DNA from 3 places in the Peribacillus sp. NPDC096448 genome. Region 3 is predicted to be linked to each of the others. Evidence: riboswitches for the same ligand, from Rfam matches in the RefSeq annotation. Region 3 holds a riboswitch; each other region holds the start of a gene.
What was found. A riboswitch is a leader RNA that binds a small molecule or an ion and turns the genes downstream of it on or off. The one in region 3 is predicted to bind cobalamin.
Positions count from the first base shown of each region.

Region 1: it holds a riboswitch for cobalamin, as region 3 does, so the genes downstream of both, ACIQ0C_RS17070 (ribonucleoside-diphosphate reductase subunit alpha) here and nikA (nickel ABC transporter substrate-binding protein) in region 3, are expected to answer to the same signal.
Region 2: it holds a riboswitch for cobalamin, as region 3 does, so the genes downstream of both, ACIQ0C_RS14860 (ABC transporter substrate-binding protein) here and nikA (nickel ABC transporter substrate-binding protein) in region 3, are expected to answer to the same signal.

Region 1 is NZ_JBIWEU010000010.1:649-2,919, reverse strand. It holds gene ACIQ0C_RS17070 (ribonucleoside-diphosphate reductase subunit alpha) at 1-1,138, opposite strand, end outside; cobalamin riboswitch at 1,280-1,460, opposite strand; gene ACIQ0C_RS17065 (manganese-dependent inorganic pyrophosphatase) at 1,754-2,271, shown strand, end outside.
Region 2 is NZ_JBIWEU010000008.1:66,811-69,081, forward strand. It holds gene ACIQ0C_RS14855 (polysaccharide deacetylase family protein) at 1-474, shown strand, start outside; cobalamin riboswitch at 581-755, shown strand; gene ACIQ0C_RS14860 (ABC transporter substrate-binding protein) at 935-1,900, shown strand; gene ACIQ0C_RS14865 (FecCD family ABC transporter permease) at 1,863-2,271, shown strand, end outside.
Region 3 is NZ_JBIWEU010000023.1:27,344-29,614, reverse strand. It holds partial or broken gene ACIQ0C_RS24115 (translocation protein TolB) at 1-256, shown strand, start outside; cobalamin riboswitch at 1,041-1,229, shown strand; gene nikA (nickel ABC transporter substrate-binding protein) at 1,383-2,271, shown strand, end outside.

The sequences.
Region 1 (2,271 bases), on a different contig from region 3:
GATCTTCAAGTGAAAATCCAAGGGTTTGCTTAACGGTATGCGGATCGAAAAGATACCATTCTTTTCTGTCGCGTACAGCCTCCATGAATAAATCGGGAATGCAAACACCTGTAAAAATGTCATGGGCTTTTAATCTGTCATCCCCGTTTTGTGTCTTCAAATCGAGGAAGCTCATGATATCTTTATGCCAGGCATCCAAGTAAATCGCGATGGCACCTTTACGTTGACCCAATTGATCGACACTTACAGCTGTCTGGTTGAATAGTCGAATCCAGGGCGTCGTACCGGAACTGTTTCCAGAGAAACCCCGGATATCAGAACCAAGTGAGCGGACCTTACCAACGTAAAGGCCGACACCGCCGCCGAATTTAGATACTTTTGCCGCATCGTAGTTTGATAGGTAAATTCCGTCAATGGAATCTTCAATTGCGTCGATAAAGCAAGAGCTTAACTGCCCATGTGTTTTACCTGCATTGGAGAGTGTAGGAGTCGCAACGGTCATATAAAGGTTGGACATGGCCCAGTATGCTTCTTTTATAAGTTGCAGGCGATGCTCCGTTTTTTCCATTCGCATGATTTCCATTGCGATGATCATGAAACGTTCTTGTGGAAGTTCGTAGACCTTGTCCTTTTTTGGGCGGGCTAGATAGCGGTCGTTCAATAAGTAGATGCCTATGTAAGAGAATAATTTATCTTTTTCCGGGTCGATCACCGAACCCAATTCCTCAATTTCCGCTTTCGTATATGAAGATAGCAGTTCTGGTTTATAAATGGGATAACGCTGACCTTCCGAAAGCTGGGAAAGTTCCGTGATCAGCTCATAGAATGGGCCATAACTCTTGCCTTCATAACCTCGATTGGCTTGTGCATCCCTATACATTGTATTCAACAGTTCTGCTGCAGCAACGAACGTCCAATCCGGAGCATCGATATCCACACCTTCAAGAGCGAGCTGAATCAGTTTTTTTGATGCCTGTTCTTCGGTTGAGTCACTTTTGCGATCAAGCCATTTTGTAAAACGCTTTTTGAACTTTTCCATATCGAGACGGCCTTCGAATTCCTTCGATAACGTCTCAAGCTGGATGGATTTCGTTTCTGTGTCATTTTCACTTATGGTAGAGTTATATGTTTGAGTCATTAATAATCCTCCTTGGTAACTTCCGCTAAAATAAAAAAAAACCGCCCAAAGAATTGAGGCGGATCAAACGATAGAATAAAAGAGCCATGAAAAAATGGCCGTTATACTATCGTTTCATCATCTCAATCCCCGAAGAATAAGAAACGTGAAAAATTCAAGGCAGGTCTCCTGACTCATGATCATCCTACTTTGAGTCCTTCCCGTATAAAGAGCTATACAGTGGTTTTCTCATTTCGTCACATTTACAGTTGCGGGGACAGTTCCGGGTTTGCACCGGATTCCCTTTTCAGCCATCACTGGCACCTTGGATTATAATAAATTCTATATATAGTTATTGGTATTGTTTATGTAATCAATATCTAGTATTTCTGCTTATATTATCGTAAGCCATATACGATGATAATTCAACTAATATATTTGAAAAAAACCAACCCTTATCTATTGACAAAGTGATGGCAGAGAGTCAAGGAATGAAAGATTTTATTGGGGAAAGGATAATTCAAGCGCTGATTTTACGGGATTTTGTGTTAAAATAAAGTGTCTAGTAAAGGTGGCTCTCCCTTATTGCGGTGAGGGGATTCGCGGAAAAATATTTATGAAAAAGGGGATAAAATCTTGGAAAAAGTATTAGTTTTTGGACATAAAAACCCGGATACAGACACAATCTGTTCGGCAATCGCTTATGCGGATCTGAAAAAGCAGTTAGGTATCAACGCTGAACCAGTTCGTCTGGGTGAAGTGAATGGTGAAACTCAATATGCATTGGACCAATTCAAATTCGACGCTCCCCGTCTTGTGGAAAAAGTTGCAGGGGAAGCTGACGGCGTAATCCTGGTCGATCATAACGAACGCCAGCAAAGTGCTGAAGATATTGACCAAGTCCGTGTGCTGGAAGTTATCGACCATCACCGTATCGCTAACTTTGAAACAAGCGATCCTTTATATTACCGTGCGGAACCAGTTGGCTGTACGGCAACCATTTTAAATAAAATTTATAAAGAAAACGGCATTGAAGTTCCTAAAGCAATCGCAGGTCTTATGCTGTCTGCCATCATTTCCGATTCTTTATTGTTCAAATCACCGACTTGCACGGAGCAAGACGTTGCAGCAGCAATGGAATTGGCTGCCATTGC
Region 2 (2,271 bases), on a different contig from region 3:
GAGAAGTGTGTCTGGCTTACTTTTGATGATGGCTATTCAGATAACTACACGGAGGCTTTCCCGATATTAAAAGAAAATGATATGAAATCAAATGTCTTCATGATCGGGAAGTCCGTTGATAAAGGTCATCACCTGACTGAAAATCAAATGTTGGAGATGAGCAAGGGTGGGATTTCGATCGAAAGCCATACCATCAACCATTTGGAACTGAACCGCATGACGGCAGAGCAGCAAGAAGCGGAAATGGTTCAGTCGAAGGAGTTAATCGACCATATCCCCGACCAGGACACGACAGTGCTTTCCTATCCGGTTGCCCTGTATAACGAAGAGAGTCTCAGGCGATCAGAAGAAGCTGATACAAGATGGCAGTCACTACCGAACATGGGGGGCTTCAAGGGACCGAGGGATGCGTGCCCTGCATCGAGTTCGGATTTCACCCGGGTTATCAGTCGATGGGTTTGCGTCACTGATTGAAAATGCGTCAAAGCATTGAAGGTGGAAGGGTCATTTCGTATTCGTTCAGAAAAATCATATAATAATCGATTCTTACATGGTGTATAATGAAGGCAGTGAAAATTATATACATATGAACGATTTTGGTGTCTTAATGACTTAAAAGGGAAGTTGGTGAAATGCCAGCGCGGTCCCGCCACTGTATATGGGAGCTGACGGCTGTGTACCACTGTATGAGATATGGGAAGGTACCGTTGACGATGACCATGAGCCAGGAGACCTGCCAGAATTCGTACACCTGTAACCTACGCGGATGGGAAGGTGTGTGGCAGACCCTAAGAAAGAGTCCGTATTGATTATTGTTGCCATGCAAGCATCTTCCGTTTAACGGGAGGTGCTTTTCGTTTTGGGGGCATCTTTCAGGATTACGTTTTCTTTATTAGGTGGAAGAAATTAAATGAAAAGATTGTGGGGAATGAAAATGAAGAAGATTTTTGGTCTGATATTGTTGATGTTGCTTGTTGCAGGCATGATGGTCGGCTGCAGTGACACTACTGATGAAGGAAAAGAAAAGCAGCAAACGAACCATGCTCAACACAAAGCTTTCCCGATTACGATTAAAGATGCAACTGGGGAAAAAGTAACGATAGAACAAAAGCCGAAGAAAATCGTTTCGTTGATACCAAGTAATACGGAAGTGGTCTTTGCACTTGGTTTGGGAAAAAAGGTCGTTGGTGTTTCCGACAATGATAACTACCCGGAAGAAACGAAAGAAATTGAAAAAGTTGGCGGAATGGAAATGAACACGGAGCTGATTGTCTCGATGAAGCCTGACCTTGTTCTTGCGCATGCATCAAGTGCCCATAATTCAAATGAGGGTTTACAGCAGCTTAAGGATGCTGGAATAGATGTTCTCGTAGTCAATGATGCACAAAGCTTTGACCAAGTCTATGAGTCTATTGAAATGATTGGACAGGCAACGGGAGAACATGATAAGGCAAATGAAATCGTTGCGGATATGAAAACGAAGCTCAAGGATATCCAGGAAAAAGCCAAATCCGTAAAGGAAGAGGATAGGAAGACCGTTTTAGTGGAAGTTTCGCCTTCACCAGAAATATTCACACCTGGAAAAAATACTTTCATGAATGAGATGCTTCATATTATTTCAGCGGATAATGCTGCTGCTGAATTGGACGGTTGGGCAAAAATTGATGAAGAGTCGATGATTGCTGCAAATCCTGATGTCATCATTACAACGTATGGTTATTATACGAAAGATTCAGTAAGTGAAGTGACGGGCCGAAAAGGATGGCAAGACGTAAATGCTGTTAAAAATGGCCAAGTTTTTGATGTCCATTCTGACTTGGTGACCCGTTCCGGTCCGCGCTTAATAGAGGGAGTAGAGGAACTTGCCAAATCAGTCTATCCGAACCAATTTGACAACTAAATGGACGTTTGCTTATTTGATTGCGTTGTTCATTTTGTTATTCGCAATGACGATAGGCATTTCCTTTGGTTCGGTGTCAGTACCGATTTCCGTACTTTTACAAATAATCGGCAAGGAGATTTTCCACTTGCCGATTTCTGCCGATCCGGATGTGATGCTGACGAATATCGTGATGAACATCCGCTTGCCGCGTGTATTGCTTGCGGGTTTGGTTGGGGCATCACTTGCGATTGCGGGTGCGGCTTTTCAGGGACTGCTCCGGAACCCGCTCGCTGATCCTTACACATTAGGTATTTCATCAGGAGCATCGGTCGGCGCCGTATTGACAATATTCTTGAATATATCACTGCCATTCATCGGTTTATATACTC
Region 3 (2,271 bases):
TTTTAAGTGGAGTTCTGATGGGAAGTGGGTTAGCTTTTTAATTGTTCCTACAGCTTCTTGGTCAATGGATAGCAATACGTTATGTGTCCTATTATCACAAGGAAAACACTTTCAATCAGTGGGAAAAATGTTAGGGTTTAAAGACTGGTATAAGTGGGCTCCTCTAGCCAATCAATTGGCCTATAAAGGAAGATTTTTCGTTGAAAACAAGAAGATGACGATTGCCGAAACCCCAACATCTAAACAACAAAAGGCATAAACACCTAAAGAATTTGTAGACCTCGATCTGGTATGGTTTTTACTCTTATAGTGCTAACGACCCGTTAGCCATCCATGAATCGCAAAGAATGAAAATGGTTAGGCAGTGTTAATACTAATACTGACCTTAATCCAGTCAACCCTAATCCATAGACTAATTAATTAACGCTCTCCTCTTTTTTTAAACGATTGAGCAGGGTCTTCTTAAGTATTGTCATCTTTCATTTTTAAAGAAACTTATTTTCATGGTAGTTTAAGTGAAGTCCGTCACAATCTTGTTGATAGAATAATGAAAAGTAAAAATAGTCGATTCCTTAACGTTGAACTGCACCCCAAAAAAATAGGCGACGTGTAACCCCTTGAGCGCCAATGGGGTCTTTGCTATGAGTACTTCCTGAAAGTAGTCTTATGTATGTTTCCACCTTCAAAAACATTAGGATCTTAATTTGATATAGCATAAATTTGCAATAACGAATATAATTTGTAATAGGTAAACTTTTTTTCATTTCATTTTTAAAAAGTAAATATTCCATTTCAAGAGAGTAGCAATCGTTAAACAAACAAATGTAGGAGAATGTTATATATTTGTTAGATTTTTGAGAGAACATGTATAAATTCCTTCTTACTTACTGTATTTCGTTTATAGCTAGGATTAGTAGCTGGATTTATCAAAAATTACTTAGAGATGAAACTAATAAAATGTAATGGTTTACAAATAGTTTCAACTGACTAATTTTAGAATAGACAAGTTCTAAATTTTATTATGAAGATAAGGGAAAATTTCATATTTTATTGGAATGGGTGTATTTGTTTAATTGCAAATACTTAAAAGGGAAGCCGGTGCAAAATCCGGCACGGTCCCGCCGCTGTAAGGGTGAGTCCTATGTGAAAATGTCACTGGATAATATCTGGGAAGACGCATAGAGATGATGAGCCTAAGTCAGAAGACCTGCCCGTTCTAGAGATGCTGTTAAACCTACGGGAGATAGGGAGGTGTTAGAGTGCTAGAAGACAAATTTCTTGAACTATAGGCATTTCTGACCTGATAAATTCTGGTAGGAAATGTTTTTTTTGTATTTCATATTTTTCAAATAGTTAAATTCTATAATTGAAGGTGAGAACGCATGTTTTTAAAGAAGTCTAATTTATTCCGTTCTTTTGTTGGACTGCTAGTAATATTTACAATCTTTGTTACTGGTTGCAACAACACAACAAAAGATCAAAAAAATGTATCAGATAAAGATCAACCAAAAATTGTTGCGTTTTCTTGGCCTAGAGATATCGGTAATTTAAATCCACACACGTATTTTCCAAATGAATTTTTTTCTCAAGCGATGGTATATGAATCTCTTGTTTATTACGGTGAAGGTGGGGAAATTCAGCCTTGGCTGGCGGAGAGTTGGGATATATCGAAAGATGGAAAAGAATATGTATTTCACCTCAGAAAAGATGTTAAGTTTTCTGATGGTTCGCCATTTAATGCTAAAATCGTTAAGAAAAACTTTGATACTATTTTAGATAACCGCAAACAACATGAATGGGTGGAATTAATTAACCAAATTAAAGGTACAGAAGTAGTGGGTGAATATACATTTAAACTTACTTTGCATAACTCGTACTATCCAACTCTTCAAGAACTAACTTATGTTAGACCTTTGAGATTTGTAGGAGAAGCTGCTTTTCCGGACAGTCAAAATACATTTAAGGATGGACTCAAATCTCCGATAGGTACAGGTCCGTGGGTATTGAGCGAATATAAGAAAAATGAGTTTGCTGTATTCAAAAGAAACGAACATTATTGGGGTTCTAAACCTAAAGTAGATAAGGTGGTTGTTAAAGTTATTACTGACGGCGAGTCTAGAGTATTAGCTTTTGAGAAAAAGGAACTTGATTTTATTTTTGGTAACGGGGTCATCAGCCAAGATTCATTCCAATTCTTGAAGAACTCTGGAAAATATAAAACCAAATTGTCAGAACCTACTGCTACAAGAACGCTGCTTTTTAACACAAATA